3 regions of the Bradyrhizobium icense genome follow, and region 3 is predicted to be linked to each of the others. Evidence: predicted binding sites of a transcription regulator. Region 3 holds the regulator's gene; each other region holds the start of a gene.
The links. Region 3 encodes LexA, which represses DNA repair genes until DNA is damaged. Its sites were predicted from a motif close to TGTTCNNNNTGTGTTCNG; they were not measured.
Positions count from the first base shown of each region.

Region 1 (5,844 bases), 3.2 Mb from region 3:
GCACCGAGATCGTCGACGCCGATGCGCTTGAGCGGCCTGAAGCGGCGCGCCGGAATGTAGGCGAGCTGGTCGCCCAATCCGGCCAGCCAGAACGAGTGGCCATTCTTGCTGAGCTTCTTCGCCTCGTTCTCGTAAACGGGAATTCCGACGGCCTCCAGCGCACGGCCAGCGCTCGGCAGCCCCTGCCCGTTGCGCTGCACTTCCTTGTCTTCCCACCAGTCGTGATTGCCGAGCACCGCATGAACGCCGAGCGGCGCCTTCAATCCGGCCAACGCTCCCGCCCATTCGGCGTCGGGAATGAAGCGCGTCACCTTGCGATGCCCGGCCACGTAGTCGCCGAGCATGACGACGATGTCAGGCTTGAGCGCATTGGTGCGCTCGACGATCTCACCGATATGATCGAGCGACATCCAGGGATCGCAGGCGTGGAGGTCGGCGATGGCGGCGATCCTGAGATTGAGACCTGCCGGCCATTGCGGCGGCGAAAGGTCGTACCGCACGACGCGAAGCCGGACGACCGGCGCTGAGAACCCGTAAGCGGTGGTCGAGACGCCCAGCGCGCCCAATCCACCCATGGACTTCAAGAAATGACGGCGTGTTAACATGTGATCCGATCGTGATGCAGCGCTAAACATGGTAGCGGATTGAGCCCGAATTGGGGTACTTTTGTGCAGAACGTCAGCAGACCTCCAGCAGCTTCTCACCAGCGGTTCTGCCCGACCAGGGCATCCAGCCGCGCCTTCAGTTCGTCGGGCGCGCGGTAATACCAGACGCCGCCGAGCAGATCGTGGAAGCGCCTGTTGGTGGAAGCTTCGCGCTCGATGCGTTCGATGGTTTCCATGCTGATGACGTCTTCGAGCGGACCGGCGGCGAGCAGCGACAGCAACACCGGGTTGGTCTCGATCTTCAGTATCTCGACGATGAGGTCGATGGCCTTGTCGGGATCCTCCTCCCGCAGGTCGCGCTCGTAGTCCATGATTGCGAAGAAATTGTCATCGCGGTCGCGCTCGGATTTCGAATACTGCTCGACCCAGGCGAGTGCCAGCTCGGTCACCGACATCGTCTCGCAATCGAGCGGGCGCTTCGGCGTTCGGCGCGCGCGATCGTCGGCGTGCCAAGCTTTGCTGTCGGCAATCGCCTCGATGCGGCGCTGGAACGGTTCATCCGGCCCGAAGTGCATCCCACCCAGCAGCCAGCGCAGGGCGGCATTCTGTTTCGCCTCGGCCTCGATCCGATCGATCACGGCGGCGCCATGGGCATAGAGCAGCGACAGCATGAACTTGTCGTTGAGCTGCATCACCGTCGGCTTGTCAGTCTCGGAGCGCAGCACTTCGAGCGCGAGGTCGATCGCGCGGTCCGGCCGCTTGTGCGGCAGATGGTCGAAATAGAGAATCGCCGACCATGCGGCGCCCGTCTGGTCGCGCCGGCTCAGGCGCTGCAGCGCGCCCCACATCGAGGCGAGTTCCGAGATCGGCATGGCGTCGAGGAACGTTTCCGTGTCATCGGGCGTCGCCAGTTCCGGCGCCCCCGAGATCAGGGCGAGCATGTCAGCGTCTTCGGTCGATGCCATTGTTGTTGCACTCCACGGCAAGCAGGCCGGGCGCGCAAGCGCCGGCTGTTTGCCCTTAGTGCATCGCCGGAACGATCGGGTTCGAAGCGATCAATCGTCGCTGTCGTTGCCGAACAGGCCGAACTGCGCGGGATCCCGCGCCGGTTCGGCGAGGCCGAGGTGGCGGAAGGCGTGCGAGGTGAGCAGCCGGCCGCGCGGGGTGCGCTGCAAATAGCCGCACTGGATCAGATACGGCTCGATGATGTCCTCGATGGCGTCACGCGGCTCCGACAGCGCCGCCGCCATGGTCTCGACGCCGACCGGGCCACCGCCATAGTTCAGCGCGATGGTCGTCAGATAGCGGCGGTCCATGGCATCGAGGCCTGCGGCATCGACTTCGAGCGCGCTTAGCGCGTGGTCGGCGATGGCACGGTCGACGGAGCTGGCGTCGGCTGCGGATGCAAAATCGCGCACGCGGCGGAGCAGACGCCCCGCGATGCGCGGGGTGCCGCGGGCGCGGCGCGCGATCTCGTTGGCGCCATCCGGCGTCATGCCGATGTTGAGCACGCGGGCGCCGCGGCTGACGATCTTCTCCAGCTCTTCCTCGGTGTAGAAGTTCAGCCGGATCGGAATGCCAAAGCGGTCACGCAGCGGATTGGTCAACAACCCTGCGCGCGTCGTGGCACCGACAAGGGTGAACTTCGCGAGATCAATCTTCACCGAACGCGCCGCCGGCCCCTCGCCGATGATCAGGTCGAGCTGAAAATCCTCCATCGCAGGGTACAGCACTTCCTCGACCGCAGGGCTCAGGCGATGGATTTCATCGATGAACAGGACGTCACGCTCTTCGAGATTGGTCAATAGTGCCGCGAGATCGCCGGCCTTCGCGATGACGGGACCGGACGTGGCACGAAAGCCGACGCCGAGTTCGCGCGCCACGATCTGCGCCAGTGTGGTCTTGCCGAGGCCGGGGGGACCGACGAACAGCACGTGATCCAGCGCCTCGCCTCGCTTGCGCGCGGCCTCGATGAAGATCGAGAGATTCTTGCGCGCCTGCGCCTGGCCGACGAACTCGGACAGCAGTTGCGGGCGCAACGCGGTGTCGCCGACATCGTCGAAACGGGGCTCGGGGGTGACGATGCGGGAGGGGGTGTTCACCCGTTGCCCCTCCGGTACTTGTTGGGCAAAAGCTCGCCGATGGTGACGACCTTCGGCTCGCGGCCATTGTCGGGAACGATGACCCGCGCCTTTGCATCGTAATCGTGGATCAGCTCGCGACAGATGCCGCAGGGCGATACCACGGCGATACTGCCGGGCTCGTCCGGCTTGGGATGGCGGACGGCGACGATGGTCTCAATGCCGCGATCGCCGGTTTCGGTGATGGCGCGCCCAATGGCGATCGCCTCCGCGCAGACGGCGATCCGGCCGATATAGGCGTCGATGTTCACCCCAGTGACGATACGGCCATCGCGGGTCCGCATGGCCGCGCCGACCTCCTGCCATTTGTTGCGATAACGCGGCCTGATCGCGTCAATCGCGGCGGCAATTAGTTCCTGGTCTTTCTCGCTCAACATGGCAGCAACGCATTCCTTCGACAGTCAGCGGCGAACATAGTCTATTTCGCCAGTTCCTTCAGGCCCAGCCGGATCAATTGGGCCGTCTCGGCGTTCTCGCCCGCGCTGCGCGAGGCGGCGGCGATGGCGGCGGCGGCCTGCGGCTGGCCGTAGCCGAGATTGACCAGCGCGGAGATCGCGTCTGTCACCGGACGCGGCGCGCGGTCGCTGTCGATCGCGCCGGCGAGATGCACCACGGCCGGATCGACATTGGCGAACGCAGGCGCCTTGTCCTTCAATTCAGAAACGATGCGCTCGGCGACTTTCGGGCCGACGCCCGGCGTGCGCGATACTGCGGCCTTGTCGCGCAGCGCGATGGCATTGGCGAGTTCGGCCGGCGGCAACGTCGAGAGCACCGCGAGCGCGACCTTGGCGCCGACGCCCTGCACGGTCTGGAGCACGCGAAACCATTCGCGCTCGGCGTCGGTGCGGAAGCCGAACAGTCTTATCTGGTCTTCGCGCACATAAGTCTCGATCGAGAGCACCGCGGCCTCGCCGGGCGACGGCAGCGCCTGCAGCGTGCGCGAGGAGCAATGCACTTGATAGCCGACGCCGCCGACGTCGAGAATCACGTAATCCTCGCCGTAGGAATCGATCAGGCCTTTGAGTTTGCCGATCATGCGCTAGCTACCTTCAGCCGCAGCGCCGCGCTCTGGCGATGATGGGCGTGGGTGATGGCAATGGCGAGCGCGTCGGCGGCGTCGGCGGATTTCGGCTCGGCCTTCGGCAGCAGGATTTTCAGCATCACCGCGATCTGGTTCTTGTCGGCGTGGCCGGCGCCGACCACGGTCTTCTTGACTTGGTTGGGCGCGTATTCCGCAACCGATATGCCGAACATCGCGGGCGCCAGCATGGCAACGCCGCGGGCCTGGCCGAGCTTCAGCGTGGCGACGCCGTCCTTGTTGACGAAAGTCTGTTCGACCGCAGCTTCCGCCGGCCTGAAATCGCCGAGTACCGCGGCGAGCCCCTCATGGATCGCGAGCAGGCGGCTCGCTATGGGCAGATTGTCCGGCGGCTCCACCGAACCGCAGCCGATAAAGACGAGGCGGTTGCCCTCGGTCTCGATCACGCCCCAGCCGGTGCGGCGCAGGCCGGGGTCGATGCCGATGATCCGGACGGGGTGGCGAATCGGTGGGGATGTCATGGCGTAGTGATAACGCCAGAGCCGGGTGAACGAAACATAAAGAGAACGGAAATCCCCTGGATGCGGGCTGGATCGAGCACCCCGAGAGGCTGATGCGCCCAAATCGTCGTACCATCGTCGTCCCTGCGAACTCGCAGGAACGACGGATTACCCGGCCATCTTGGCGACCAGCGCGTCGGAGACCTCGAAATTCGCATAGACGTTCTGCACGTCGTCGTGCTCGTTCAACAGGTCCATCAGCTTCAACAGCTTCTCGCCGGTCTCGTCGTCGACGGACACCGTGTTCTGCGGCTTCCAGGTCAGCGCCGCCTTGCGGGCTTCGCCGAACTTGGCTTCCAGCGCTTTCGCGACCTCGCGAAAGGTTTCCTGCGAGGCGTAGATCTCGTGGCCGCCTTCGCTGGACACGACGTCGTCGGCGCCGGCCTCGATCGCGGCTTCCAGCATCGCGTCGTCGGAGGCCTTGCTGGCGTCGTATTCGATGATGCCGGTGCGGTCGAACATGAAGGCGACCGAGCCGGTTTCGCCGAGATTGCCGCCTGATTTGGTGAAGTAGGAGCGGATGTCGGAAGCGGCGCGGTTGCGGTTGTCCGTCAGCGCCTCGACGATGATGGCGACGCCGCCGGGACCGTAGCCCTCGTAGCGGATTTCGTCATAGCTCTCGCTCTCGCCGCCGATCGCCTTCTTGATGGCGCGCTCGATATTGTCCTTCGGCATGTTTTCCTGGCGCGCCGCGATCACTGCCGCGCGCAGCCGGGGGTTCATGGCAGGGTCCGGGGTTCCAAGCTTGGCAGCGACCGTGATTTCGCGCGCCAACTTGCTGAACAGCTTGGATTTCTGGGCATCCTGCCGGCCCTTGCGGTGCATGATGTTCTTGAATTGGGAATGGCCGGCCATGCGAGGTCTCTTGGATTCGTCCCGGGGGATGTGGGGTGAGCGCGGCGTTATAGGCCGCCAACCGGCTGAAATCAAAGAGTTACAGCCCGCCCGGGTATGCCGGTACTGCCGCGCGCCGAAATATCAGGCAGTTGTTAACCATGACTTCATGCTCGGATGAGAGGATTTGGCAAGCACCCTCAACTTTCAAGAGACCCCATGGCCTTCGGTTTGTTCAAAAAGCAGGTGCCGGAACCGGCCTTGCCTGCCGTCCAGCCCAAGGCTCAAACGGCGGCTCAAACGGCGGTTCAGCCGGCCGCCGCGGCGGAGGCCGTTTCGGGCGAGGGCGAGTCGGCCAAGGCCATCCTCGAGCTTCTGGAACTCGAACTCGGCGCCATGATCCGTCAGCTCGAACGCGCGGCCAATTCGGTCGGCGGCGGCGCCGAGGCGACCGCTGCGACGCTCTCCACCATCCGTCAGCGCACCGACGCCCTGACGAGCCGCACCAGCGCTGCACAAGGCACGGCGACGACGTTTTCGCGCGCCGCCGACAAGTTCACCCAATCGGCGCAAGGGATCGGCTCCCAGGTGCGCGACGCCGGCAAGCTCGCCGACCAGGCCAGTGAGGCCGCCCGCGAAGCCGGCACCAATGTCGATCGTCTCAG
Region 1 is NZ_CP016428.1:823,669-829,512, reverse strand. Features, by position in the region: gene LMTR13_RS03935 (metallophosphoesterase) at 1-605, opposite strand, end outside; gene LMTR13_RS03930 (DUF6869 domain-containing protein) at 701-1,570, opposite strand; gene ruvB (Holliday junction branch migration DNA helicase RuvB) at 1,661-2,707, opposite strand; gene LMTR13_RS03920 (cytidine deaminase) at 2,704-3,123, opposite strand; gene ruvA (Holliday junction branch migration protein RuvA) at 3,165-3,782, opposite strand; gene ruvC (crossover junction endodeoxyribonuclease RuvC) at 3,779-4,306, opposite strand; gene LMTR13_RS03905 (YebC/PmpR family DNA-binding transcriptional regulator) at 4,454-5,200, opposite strand; gene LMTR13_RS03900 (methyl-accepting chemotaxis protein) at 5,399-5,844, shown strand, end outside.
Region 1: the regulator LexA is predicted to act here: its motif matches at 4,337-4,354, upstream of ruvC (crossover junction endodeoxyribonuclease RuvC).

Region 2 (5,844 bases), 3.1 Mb from region 3:
AGGCACGGTGACCGTCGACAGCGTTTCCCTGCGCAACGCGTTGCGCTGGATGGGGCAGCCGGTGCCCGGCAGCGGCGGGTTCGGCCGTTTCACGCTGAAGGCCCGCGCCAGCGTCGTCGGCGCTTCGGTCGCTCTGACGAACGTGAATGTCGAGCTCGACGGCAATGCCGCCGAGGGCGTGATGACGTTCGCCAATAACGGTCGCCAGATGCTGCAGGCGACACTGGCCGCAGGCAACCTGGATTTCACGCCCTATATCTCGACCGTCCGCCTGCTCGCCAGCGGCGCGCGCGACTGGAACCGGCAATTGTTCGACCTGAGCTCGCTCTCCGCGACCGACCTCGACATGCGCCTGTCGGCGGCGAGGGTGATCGTCGGCCCGACGAGACTTGGCCGCACCGCGTTCGGCGCCAATCTGCGCGGCGGCGCGCTGGCGCTCTCGGTCGGCGAAGCGCAGATGTATGGCGGCATCGCCAAGGGCTCGTTCGGGATCGCGCGTTCGGACGCGATCGCCGACGTCAAGGCGCAATTCCAGTTCACCGATGTCGACCTGCAGGCCTGCGCCAGCGAATTGTTCGGCATCACCAAACTCTCCGGCCGCGGCAATATCGGCGTCTCGCTGATGGCCTCCGGCTCGAGCCCGTTCGGCCTTGCCTCGTCCCTTGACGGCTCCGCGACCTTGACCGGCCATAACGGCGCGATCGCGGGCTTCAATGTCGAACAACTCCTGAAGCGCCTGGAGCGCCGGCCGCTATCCGGCGGCGGCAATTTCCGCTCGGGCACGACGCCCTACGACAATCTCAATGTTTCGGTGCGCTTCAACGACGGCATCGCCACCGTCGAGGACATCCGCGTCGACGGTCCGACCACGCGGCTGACGCTGACCGGCACCGCCTCGGTGCCTTCTCGCGAGTACGACCTCAAGGGCGTCGCCAGCCTGACGCCGGCCGCTGCCGCAGGCGACAAGGCATTTGAGCTGCCCTTCGTGGTGCAGGGTCCGTGGGACGATCCGCTGGTGTTTCCCGATCCGGAAAGCCTGATCCGCCGCTCGCCGGGCGCAGCGCCCTTGCTCGACGCGGTGAAGGATCGCAAGACGCGCGATGCGGTGCGCTCGGTGATCGAGCGGTTTACGGGTGGTGGACGGCAACCGGCGGTGCCCGAGGCTGCGGCGGGTTCGCCGGCGAAAGCGAATTAACGCAGGGCGGATTGGCGTCAGCGTAATCCGCCTTAACGACACCGAGTTGGCGGATTGCGCCTGCGGCTGATCCGCCCTACTGGCCTTGGTAGCTGGAAAACAAAGCGACGACGTCGACCAAGGCGCCGGCTCCCGCCGCAACGACGACCGCAAATGTGAACGCGTGAAGGAGATACTTCTTATACTCAGGTCGCTTTTCGCGCTCGGCCGCAAATTCTCTTGCGAACGGTTTTGAGAAAACGAGGATCAATGCGGCAGCCAGACTCAGAACTCCTATTGTCGCGCCCCAGATAACGCCGGCATGCACCGGGCCAGCAAAGTCCCAAAATGCAAAGGCGGCAGATCCCGCAGAAAGAAAATAAAACACTGCACCTGCGTATCGCGCAATTTTGCTGAACAGCCAAAGACCCAGCAAAATGACCAGCGCTGCCACCGTGTGAATCGCAAGACCATCGCCAAGACGCGGCAGATACCACTGCGAATAGATGAAAAGGCTGAAATTCACGGTCGCGATCAAAGCCAAAAGGTAAAGCGCCGCCCGGTAGCCGCATCGTTCAAGCATGCAACCTCTCCCAAAATTGTTATGCTGAATTCAATTGAGACGAATTTAAAGCCGGCGTAGCCAGGATGAGCCAACGGGGGCGCGCGCATTCGCGAGACCCGTTGGCTCATCCGGGCTACTGAACCGTCTTCATGGAATGTCGTCGCGGCGGCGATCACCTATGCTGTGCGGCCTGTTGAGAAAGTAATCCCGGTTGCCCAGCGCCGCTTCGGCATACTGGTCGATCGCGACGACGATTGCCTGGACGTGGGCGTGGCACCATCCTTCCCGCGTCGCCCTGATCCGGACTTCCGCCAGGGCTTTCAGCCACGGCGGGTTATCTGCGTTGGGGTCATACCATCTGAGCGGTCCTGACATCGCCGGCCTCGGTTGATGAAATCGTCCAGCTCCGCCCGCTTGCGCGCGAGCAGGAGCTGCGCCCGCGCGTTATCCAGGCCGGATTGATTGAGCTGACGCGTAAGCTGGTCCAGTTCGGCAATCCGCCGGCGCAGGTCCTCAATCGGATCATCGCTCACGGCGGCCGGTCGCCCCGACCGCTGGCTTCCTGCTGAGCGCACGGACATCCAGCTTCAGCCGCTCATCGACATTGAGCAGCCGCTCTTCGCCGCCGAGCCTGTTCCGCTCGCCGATGAGGCCGACCATGGTGGCCCGCATGGCCATCAGACGCATTGCTGCCTCCGAACAGTCCTCGTCCCGGTTGACCTGTTTGCGGATGTTATCCTCCGCACCCAGCATCTCCGAGCGTAAGAACCTGATTTTTCTGCGAATTTCGTTCAATTTGTTGTCCATGGGGCCACCTCGCTGCGGTAGAACCCTATAAGAACAAATAAAGAACAAATTTCAAGTTAAGAGTTCGGATCGAATCAAAGATTCTTTGGGGTTCTAGATGTCCCGTCTCCCGGACCAGGTGGATGCGCCGATGACGCCGCGCCAATTGGCGACGCTGCGCACGCTCAGCGCCGAGGCCTACCAGCCAAAACTGTTTGAGAACGACCTGACGGCGCGGGAAGCCGAGCGGCGGATCGCGGCGCTCAAGGCGGAGATCGCGCTGGCGAACTCGTTTTGAGCCGCCGGCCCGCTCCCTGACCGGAACGAAGAGGCATGGAGCGTTGCCACAGCCCAAATCGACGTGCCGCCGTCAATCCAAAACCGGCCCAAGCCCGGTTTGATCCAGGAACATTGCTCTTCGCTGCGTGCTTATCCTTGAGATGAAGGAAAGCCGTCACGCGGTGCCGCGTGCAGGCGCGACGTCCTGACTTCACGCGCGAAGATAAGGGATCGCAGCGCCGCAACAGCCGTACGCTTCGACCAGCCGCCGAGCGCGCGATGCGACGGCCACCGTACCGAGATTAATGGAGGAGACCTGAAATGACCGAACCGACCGAACGGGAAATCAAGAACCGCGCCTATGAGATCTGGGAGCGTAACGGCAGGCCGGAAGGCAAGGAGGAGGAATTCTGGCGCCTGGCAGAGCAAGAGTTGCGAAATGAGGACAAAACCTCGCCCGTCCGCACGCCCGACACCCTGTAGACAGAAGCGAACGTCGCCGGGCTCTTGTTGGCCACCTTGTTTGAAGCGCTCCCCCTTCTGGAGAAATTCGTTCGGCGCGTACGTTCGCGGAAGCAGGCCTGACTTCTCAACGCGGAGCCGGTCATGAAGATTGCCGTTGTAGGAGGGACCGGACTGATTGGATCGGCAATCGTCGCGTACTTGTCCTCGCGTGGTCATGCGGTCGTTTCGATGAGCAGGAGCGGAACTCACAGCGTCGACATTTCCAAGGCGACCTCGCCCTCCTACTGGCTGCCGCATCTCGATGGCGTCGAGGCGGTCGTGAATTGCGCGGGCGTACTCCAGGACAGCCCCGGCGATTCCACCTCAATGGTGCATCACCACGGCATCGCAAATCTCTTTGCCGCTTGCGAACAGCTCCGGATCCGCCGCGTCATCCATTTTTCCGCCATCGGCGTCGACCGCGAAACCCCGAGCGATTTTTCCCGATCGAAATTGTCAGGCGACAAGGCGCTGATCGAGCGCGACCTCGATTGGGTCATCCTCCGGCCGTCGGTGGTGATCGGCCGCCCGGCCTACGGCGCCAGCGCGTTGATGCGAGGCCTGGCTGCGCTGCCCGCAATTCCCGTGATGCCGAACACGGGACGGCTCCAGGTCGTCCTGCTTGAAGACGTGGTGCGGACCGTGGAGCATTTTCTCGATCCCGCCGCGCCCGCACGACAGGTTGTCGAACTGGTCGGCCCGCAGCGCTATTCATTCGGCGAGGTCGTTGCGCTCTTCCGCCGCTGGTGCCGCTGGCCGCCGGCACGGGAGATTCACCTTCCGCAGTTCGCTTCCGGCCTGATGTACAAGTTCGGCGACATGGTTTCGTATCTCGGCTGGCGGCCGCCAGTACGCAGCACGGCCGAGCGCGAGATGGTGCGCGGTGCCGTTGGCAATCTCGAAGAGATGCAGCGGCTCGGGCTTCACCCCAAAGGCCTTCCGGAATTCTTCGCCGCTGAGCCGGCTTCGGTGCAGGAACGCTGGTTTGCCGGCATGTACCTGGTCAAGCCCGCGATCTTCGTCGTCTTGTCCCTGTTCTGGCTCTCGACCGCGTTTGTCTCGCTGGGACCCGGCTGGGGTTATGGCATGGGCCTGATGGGCGAAGGCGGCGTGGAAGGGACGGCTGCGGCGCTGACGGTCATCGCGGGCGCCTTGGCCGATCTGGTCATCGGACTTGCGATCGCCTACAGGCCGACCAGCCGCTACGGCCTCTACGCGGCCATCGCCATTTCCTTCGCCTACGCGATCATCGGCACCATCCTGGTGCCGCGGCTCTGGGCCGATCCCTTGGGACCGATGCTGAAGATCTGGCCGATCATCGTCTTGCATTTCGCAGCGCTTGCCGTGCTTGAGGACCGCTAGTGCTGTACTTCGTCCTCAAATATCTCCATGTCGTCGGCGCCGCCGTGCTGCTCGGCACCGGCGCGGGCATCGCCTTTTTCATGCTGGCGGCCCACCTCGGCGGCAAGCCGGCCGTCATCGCCGGCGTCGCCCGCATCGTCGTGATCGCCGACTTCATCTTCACGGCGACAGCCGTCGTCGTGCAGCCCATCACCGGCACGCTGCTGGTGCTAAACGTCGGTTATTCGTTCTGGGACGGATGGATCGTCTGGTCGATCGTGCTGTACGTCATCACCGGCGCGCTGTGGCTGCCGGTCGTCTGGATGCAAATACGCCTGCGCGACCTCGCCTCGATCGCCGCGGCGGAAGGCAAGCCGCTGCCGAAAGAATATCACCGGATCTTCTGGCTATGGTTTGCCTTCGGCATTCCGGCGTTCACCGCGGTCGCCGTGATATTGTGGCTGATGATCGCCAAGCCGCAGATTGGGGTTTTCTGAGTGCGTCGGCAATCGACGAAGACTCTCCCCGGCTTCCGGCATCCAAGACGCAAAAATGATTGAACCAAAATTGTAGAACCAAAACGATCAAAGCGTGCGCAGGCGCTTTGCCGCATTTGCGCCGCGAATATCCCCCTACAGAAGTTTGCACCGCGCCATCTGGATAATGCTGCATGGTTGCGCTATCATTATCCAACCGGTTAAATAATCCGGCGTTTTCAGGGAGAACAAGGTGAGATCAAGAAGAATAAAGTCGCTTTCACTCGCGGTCGCAGCCGTCGGGCTGTTTTACGCCACGGCGCCAGCGATCGCCCAGCAGAAGACCATCACGGTCTGGTTCGGCAAGGGTTTTTACAAATCCGAGGACGATGCGCTACTGGAGGCGATCAAGAAATTCGAGGCCAAGACCGGCATCAAGGTCGAGCTTTCGCAATACGCCATCCAGGACATGATTCCGAAGACGGTGGCGGCGCTGGATTCCGGCACCGTGCCGGATGTCGCCTATTCCGACAGCTATGACGTGCAGGCCCAGGGCAAGTGGGCGTTCGAGGGCAAGCTCGAGGATCTCGGCGACATCCTGCTGCCGATGAAGTCCGCGTTCGCGCCGAATACGCTGGAGACCACCTACCTCTACAACGACGTCGCCAAGAAGAAGGGCTATTACGGCTTTCCGCTGAAGCAGCAGAGCATGCACGTCC
Region 2 is NZ_CP016428.1:928,854-934,697, reverse strand. Features, by position in the region: gene LMTR13_RS04470 (AsmA family protein) at 1-1,195, shown strand, start outside; gene LMTR13_RS04465 (hypothetical protein) at 1,272-1,757, opposite strand; gene LMTR13_RS04460 (hypothetical protein) at 1,887-2,114, opposite strand; gene LMTR13_RS04455 (hypothetical protein) at 2,262-2,534, opposite strand; gene LMTR13_RS04450 (DUF3072 domain-containing protein) at 2,644-2,823, shown strand; gene LMTR13_RS38645 (DUF2934 domain-containing protein) at 3,126-3,287, shown strand; gene LMTR13_RS04445 (SDR family oxidoreductase) at 3,411-4,670, shown strand; gene LMTR13_RS04440 (DUF2269 family protein) at 4,670-5,146, shown strand; gene LMTR13_RS04435 (ABC transporter substrate-binding protein) at 5,379-5,844, shown strand, end outside.
Region 2: the regulator LexA is predicted to act here: its motif matches at 2,576-2,593, upstream of LMTR13_RS04450 (DUF3072 domain-containing protein).

Region 3 (5,844 bases):
CGGTCCAGTTTTGTAAACGACTGCCATGAATTCGCCGCCAGCCCCCCACTCCGTCGACGCCTTGCTGTTCGATCTCGGCCGCGTCGTGCTCGATATCAGCCTCGATCGGGTGGTGGCCTGCTGGGCCGGGCATGCGGGCTGTGCGCCTGCCGACCTCACCGGACGCTTTGTCGCCGACGACAGTTTCAAGCACCACGAGACCGGCCGGATCGACGATGCCGCGTTCTTTGCGGGCCTGCGCCAGTCGCTCGGCATCGGCATCACCGACGCGCAGTTCCTGGAAGGCTGGAACGCGATCTTCACCGGCGAGATGCCCGGAATTGCACCGCTCCTGGCGGGTGCTGCAAAACGCCTGCCGCTCTATGCTTTTTCCAACACCAATCCGGCCCATGTCGCGCATTTTTCGCAGGCCTATGCCGATGTACTCAGCCATTTCCGCGAGATATTCCTGTCCTCGAGCATCGGTTTGCGCAAACCCGACGCCGAAGCCTATGATCATGTGATAAAGGCGATCGGCGTCCCGGCGTCGCGGATCCTGTTCTTCGACGATTCAGCCGCCAATATCGAAGGCGCGCGGGCGCGCGGCCTTTCTGCCATCCACGTGACATCGACAGATGACGTGGCAAGGGCACTGACCGCACTTGGGATTTAAGGAGGTCTGCGCGTGGCCTTGATGCCGGTTGCCGATGCGCTTGCCGCGATCCTTGCCGGCGCAGAAGCGCTGCCCGAAGAAATGCTGGCGCTCGATGCCGCGCATCACCGCATCCTCGCGCGCGACGTCGCCGCGCGGCGGACGCAGCCGCCGCAGGCGATGTCGGCGATGGACGGCTATGCGGTGCGCGCGGCGGACGCCGCCGATGTCAGCGTACGGCTGAAGGTGATCGGCGAGGTCGCCGCCGGCCGCCCGTTCGAGCGGAAGGTTGGCAAAGGCGATGCGGTGCGGATTTTTACCGGCGGCGTGATCCCCGACGGCGCCGACGCCGTCATCATCCAGGAAGACACTGGCGTCGACGGCGATCACATCACCATCACGGAAGCCGCCGTTCCGGGGCGGCACATCCGCGCCGCCGGCGTCGATTTCCGCGAGGGCGACGTCCTGCTCAAGCGCGGGCGCCGCCTTTCCGACCGCGACCTGTCGCTCGCCGCCGGCATGAACTACCCGGAGCTTGCGGTGCACCGCCGCCCGAAAGTCGCGATGCTGGCGACCGGCGACGAACTGGTGATGCCTGGCGCAACCCCCGGTCCCGGCCAGATCGTCTATTCCAACGGCTACGGCTTGCGGGCGCTGGCCCGGGCCGAGGGCGCAGAAATCATCGACCTCGGGATCGCCGCCGATACCGTCGCAGCTACCACGGAAGGCATTCGCCGTGCCCGCAAGGCCGACGCGGACATTCTAATCACCATGGGCGGCGCCTCGGTCGGCGACCACGACTTCGTCAAGCGGTCGCTGGAGGCCGAGGGCGTCGCCATGGCATTCTGGCGGATCGCGATGCGGCCGGGCAAGCCGATGATGCATGGCAGGCTGGGCGCGATGCGGGTGATCGGCCTGCCCGGCAATCCCGTCTCCTCCTATGTCTGCAGCTTCCTGTTTCTGGTGCCGCTGATTCGCGCATTATCGGGCCGCGACACCATCCACCACCCGCGCGAGAGCGCCCTGCTCGGCCGTGATCTCGCCGCCAACGACCAGCGCGAGGACTACCTGCGCGCCCGCCTCGAAACGCGCGAAGACGGCACGCTTGTCGCCGTTCCGGTAAACCATCAGGACTCGTCGCTGCTCGGAAATCTCGCTGCGGCACGGGCGCTTGTGATACGTCCGCCGTTCGCGCCGGCGGCCAAAAAGGGATCGCGTTGCGAGCTGCTCCGGCTGCCGGAATGACGCCTGAACGGCGTCCCAACGGCACCTGGGGCCGAAACCGCAATGCGTTCACTTGAAATTAAGTGGTTGCGGAACACATATCGAACATATAGTGTCCGTTCATGATTTGTTTCGACTGCTAGTGTCTATGTCGGGAGTTTGGGGACTTCCGCGATCTGGGCCCTGAAGATCGAAACAACGACGCCAAACCGGGGGATTGCTCGCGATGCTTACGCGCAAACAGTACGAACTTCTGCGTTTCATCAATGAACGGCTGAAAGAGGCCGGTGTGCCGCCCTCCTTCGACGAGATGAAGGACGCGCTCGACCTGCGCTCGAAATCCGGAATCCACCGCCTCATTACGGCCCTGGAGGAGCGCGGCTTCATCCGCCGCCTGCCCAACCGCGCCCGCGCCATCGAAGTCATCAAGCTGCCCGAGCTCGCCGCCGCCGCCAATGGCCGCCGCGGCTTCACGCCGAGCGTCATCGAGGGTACGCTTGGCAAGCGCCAGGTCGGCGCACCGGCCGCCGAGGACGACAACAACCGGCCGGTCGCCGTCCCCGTGATGGGCCGGATCGCCGCCGGTACGCCGATCGAGGCGCTGCAGACCCGCAGCCACACCATCAGCGTGCCGCCGGATATGCTCGGCTCCGGCGAGCATTACGCGCTCGAAGTGCGTGGCGATTCCATGGTGGACGCCGGCATTCTCGACGGCGACATGGCGCTGATCCAGCGCAACGAGACCGCCGACACCGGCGATATCGTCGTGGCGCTGATCGACGAGGAGGAAGCGACGCTGAAACGCTTCCGCCGCCGAGGCGCCTCGATTGCGCTCGAGCCCGCCAACGCGGCCTATGAAGTCCGCATCCTGCCGCCGAACCGCGTCCGGATTCAGGGCAAACTGATCGGACTGTACCGCAAATACTGACCGGTTATGCCCTCCCGGCCCATGACCAAAAGCAGCCCCGGCCCGCGGCCGGGGTTTTTTGTTGCGTGTATGGAACTAAGGCACGTTAGCGCGTTTGTGAATGTGGCGCAGTGCGCCAGTCGCAGAATTGCCCAGAAAGAAGAAAAGGCTCTGCGCCATGTCCACTCTGATAGAGGCCTGTGCCTCCTTCTAGACACGGGTCAGCTATCTCAAACGAGGGAGCCATCCGATGTGTGACTATAGCCTGCACGCCGTGGCAACACGGCCTGCCCAGGTCGGCGAGACGCTGATCACCACGACGTTCCGCGGTACATCTACCCGCGGCTTTGCGTCGGAGCGCGAGCCCGCGGTGGCGGTCTGCATGCTTCCCGGCACCGAACTGGCGTTCGCAGAGGACGTCAGATACGACAACCGCTGGATCTGGACGCGAACCACCGACTGGCGGGTCGGCAAGTTCAATCAGATCGAACCCGAAGTATCCGACCGTCATCATGACGCGATCGAATTTCCCGACGGAAGCCATGTACTGGTGACGCAGCTTTGCGAAGGCCAGCGCGCGACCGTGCTGCAATTGCCGGTGGTCCAGACCGGTGGCGAGCGTGCACCGAAGGTGACGGAAGCGCCTCCGGTCGAATCGATCGTGACTGGATAGATAAACGCCAAGCATATGATCCGCCGGTCCAGGCCGGCGGATCATGGTGGTACATTTTCGAGAAACTCGGCACCGAGGGGGCAATCGGTGGTCAACAAGGTTACATGGCAACGAGCCGGACGCGTCACCGAGCCCGGACGGTACATGTTCAGGTACGGGTGGCTCACCATCACGGCCGAAGATCTCGCAATCTGGCAGCAATTCCCCGAGGCGTCGTTCACGCTGGTCAACCTGCCGTCGGCCCCCGACGCGCCCGAGGAATTCCACCTCGGTGCGTTTGAAATTCCGGCCAAACCCACGGTCGACGAGCACTGACGCCCGTCTACTCCTCCGCCTGCAGGTCTGCCTCGGCCGGCGTGGCATCGACGCTGCGCGGTGGCACGACGCGCGGCGCAAGAACGGTGGCGTCGGCCTCGCTCTCGTCGGCTATGGCCGGCGACCACGGGCGGTCGATTCCCTTCGGCTTGACTGCCTCGACCGCAAATCCCTCAGCATTCCGCCGCAACGCCAATGCTCCCTGCCGCCGCAGCCGTTCAGCATCGATGACGGACGCGCCGCAGGCCGCGGGTGCCTGCCGCAGCGTCACGATCAGCGCCGCGCGCTCGCAATCGTCCGAAAACGCTTCGGGCCTGAACGCCTGCGCGATCAGGCTGCCGCCAGCGGATCGCACCACGCAGCCATGATCGTCGCATGAGACGCCCGATGTGAGCGAGGCATCGGCCGCCGTCCGCGCGTCCGCATCCGCCGCCAGCCACTCCTTCAGAAGGAAGACGTCCCGAGACCCCTTGGCTGCGTGCATCAGGTGCAGCCGGCCATCCTGGCCGCGCACCCCGACATGGCGCCCGTCGGCGGAAATCAGAATATCCGGCTGCGGCGCCCTCGCCGCCCACAGCGCCGCCGATAGTACCAGCGCCGCTCCCGACCAGCGCAGCGGCGTCCGCAGCAGGCCGAGCAGGATGATGCCAAGGCTCGCCGCAATCAGCGGACCGATGCCGAAGGCCGGCACCCGGCCGACCGCGCCGGGCAACGCCGCGACCCATTGCGTGACAGCGATCATCCAGTCGATGCCGACGCCCATGATCGCCCAGAACAGGCGATCGAAGCCGAACGGCATGGCAACGAGGCCAAGCAAACCCGCCGGCATCACCAGCGCGGAAACGACCGGCATGGCCGCGAGATTGGCCAGCACGCCGTAAGGGGTGACCCGGTGAAAGTGAAAGGCCGCGTAAGGCGTGGTCGCGAGCCCCGCCACCAGCGAGGCCAGCAGCAGCATGGTGACTTCGCGGCCGCCCCACAACGCCACGCGCGCGGTTGGGGTGTGATCTGCAGTCGCAAACAGGCGCGGCATGCCGATCTGCACCAGCGCAACGAGCCCCAGCGTGGCGGCAAACGACATCTGAAAGCTCGGATGCACCAGCGCTTCCGGCGCGACCGTCAGCACGATCAGGGCGGCGACGGCGAGCGTGCGAAACGTAATCGCGCGTCGGTCGACCATGACCGCGATCAGCACCACGGCCGTCATGAAGAACGATCTTTGCGTCGCGACCTCGGCGCCCGACAGCAACAGATAGAACGCGGCGGCGACGAGCGCCGCCGCCGCCGACCATTTCTTGATGGGCTGGCCGACCGTGAGCACGGGAAACAGCGCCAATATTGCCCGTACCGCAAAGAACACGACGCCGGCGACAACGGCCATGTGGTAGCCCGAGATCGACAGCACATGGCCGAGGCCGGAGATGAACATCGCGTCGTTCACCGGCGGCGAGATCGCATCGCGCCGCCCGGTCAACAGCGCGGTCGCAATCGCGCGCTTGTCGCCCTCCAGCGTGGTCCTGATCCGCGCGTCGATCGTATCGCGCAGGCCCTGCATCACGGCCGAATAGCGCAGCCGGAGCCCGCCGCCTTCCGGCGGCTCGGCGGTCTTGACCGCGCCCATGACAAAGCCGGAGGCGCCGATGCCGGCGAAAAACATGTCGCGGCTGAAATCGTAACTGCCCGGCCGCACCGGCCCCAGCGGCGGCAACAGCCGTGCCTTCAGCTCGACGAAGCTGCCGACCGCAGGCGCCGTGCCCTTCTTCACCGAGAGCCGTACGCGCTCCAGCTTCGTCGTTCCGCGCGCGCTTTCCATGGTGACGACACGAAGGACGAAACGGTCGGTGCGCTCGCGAATGTCACGCGTCTCGACAAAGCCGGTCAGCGACACCGAAAACATCGGCCGCGCCAGCACGCCATGCGCAATTCGCGCGGTCTTCCACGTCGCGACCGCAAAGCCCGCGGCGACGGCTGCGATCATGACGGCCACTGGAAAGAATTTCTGTCGCCGCAACAGCACGGCGATTGCCGCGAGCGTGATCGCCACAGTGGCAGCCACCGACAACACCGGCTCATGATCGGCAGCGAAGTAAAATG
Region 3 is NZ_CP016428.1:4,046,576-4,052,419, reverse strand. Features, by position in the region: gene LMTR13_RS19125 (HAD family hydrolase) at 26-652, shown strand; gene LMTR13_RS19120 (molybdopterin molybdotransferase MoeA) at 665-1,876, shown strand; gene lexA (transcriptional repressor LexA) at 2,082-2,783, shown strand; gene LMTR13_RS19110 (hypothetical protein) at 3,013-3,435, shown strand; gene LMTR13_RS19105 (hypothetical protein) at 3,523-3,750, shown strand; gene LMTR13_RS19100 (ComEC/Rec2 family competence protein) at 3,758-5,844, opposite strand, start outside.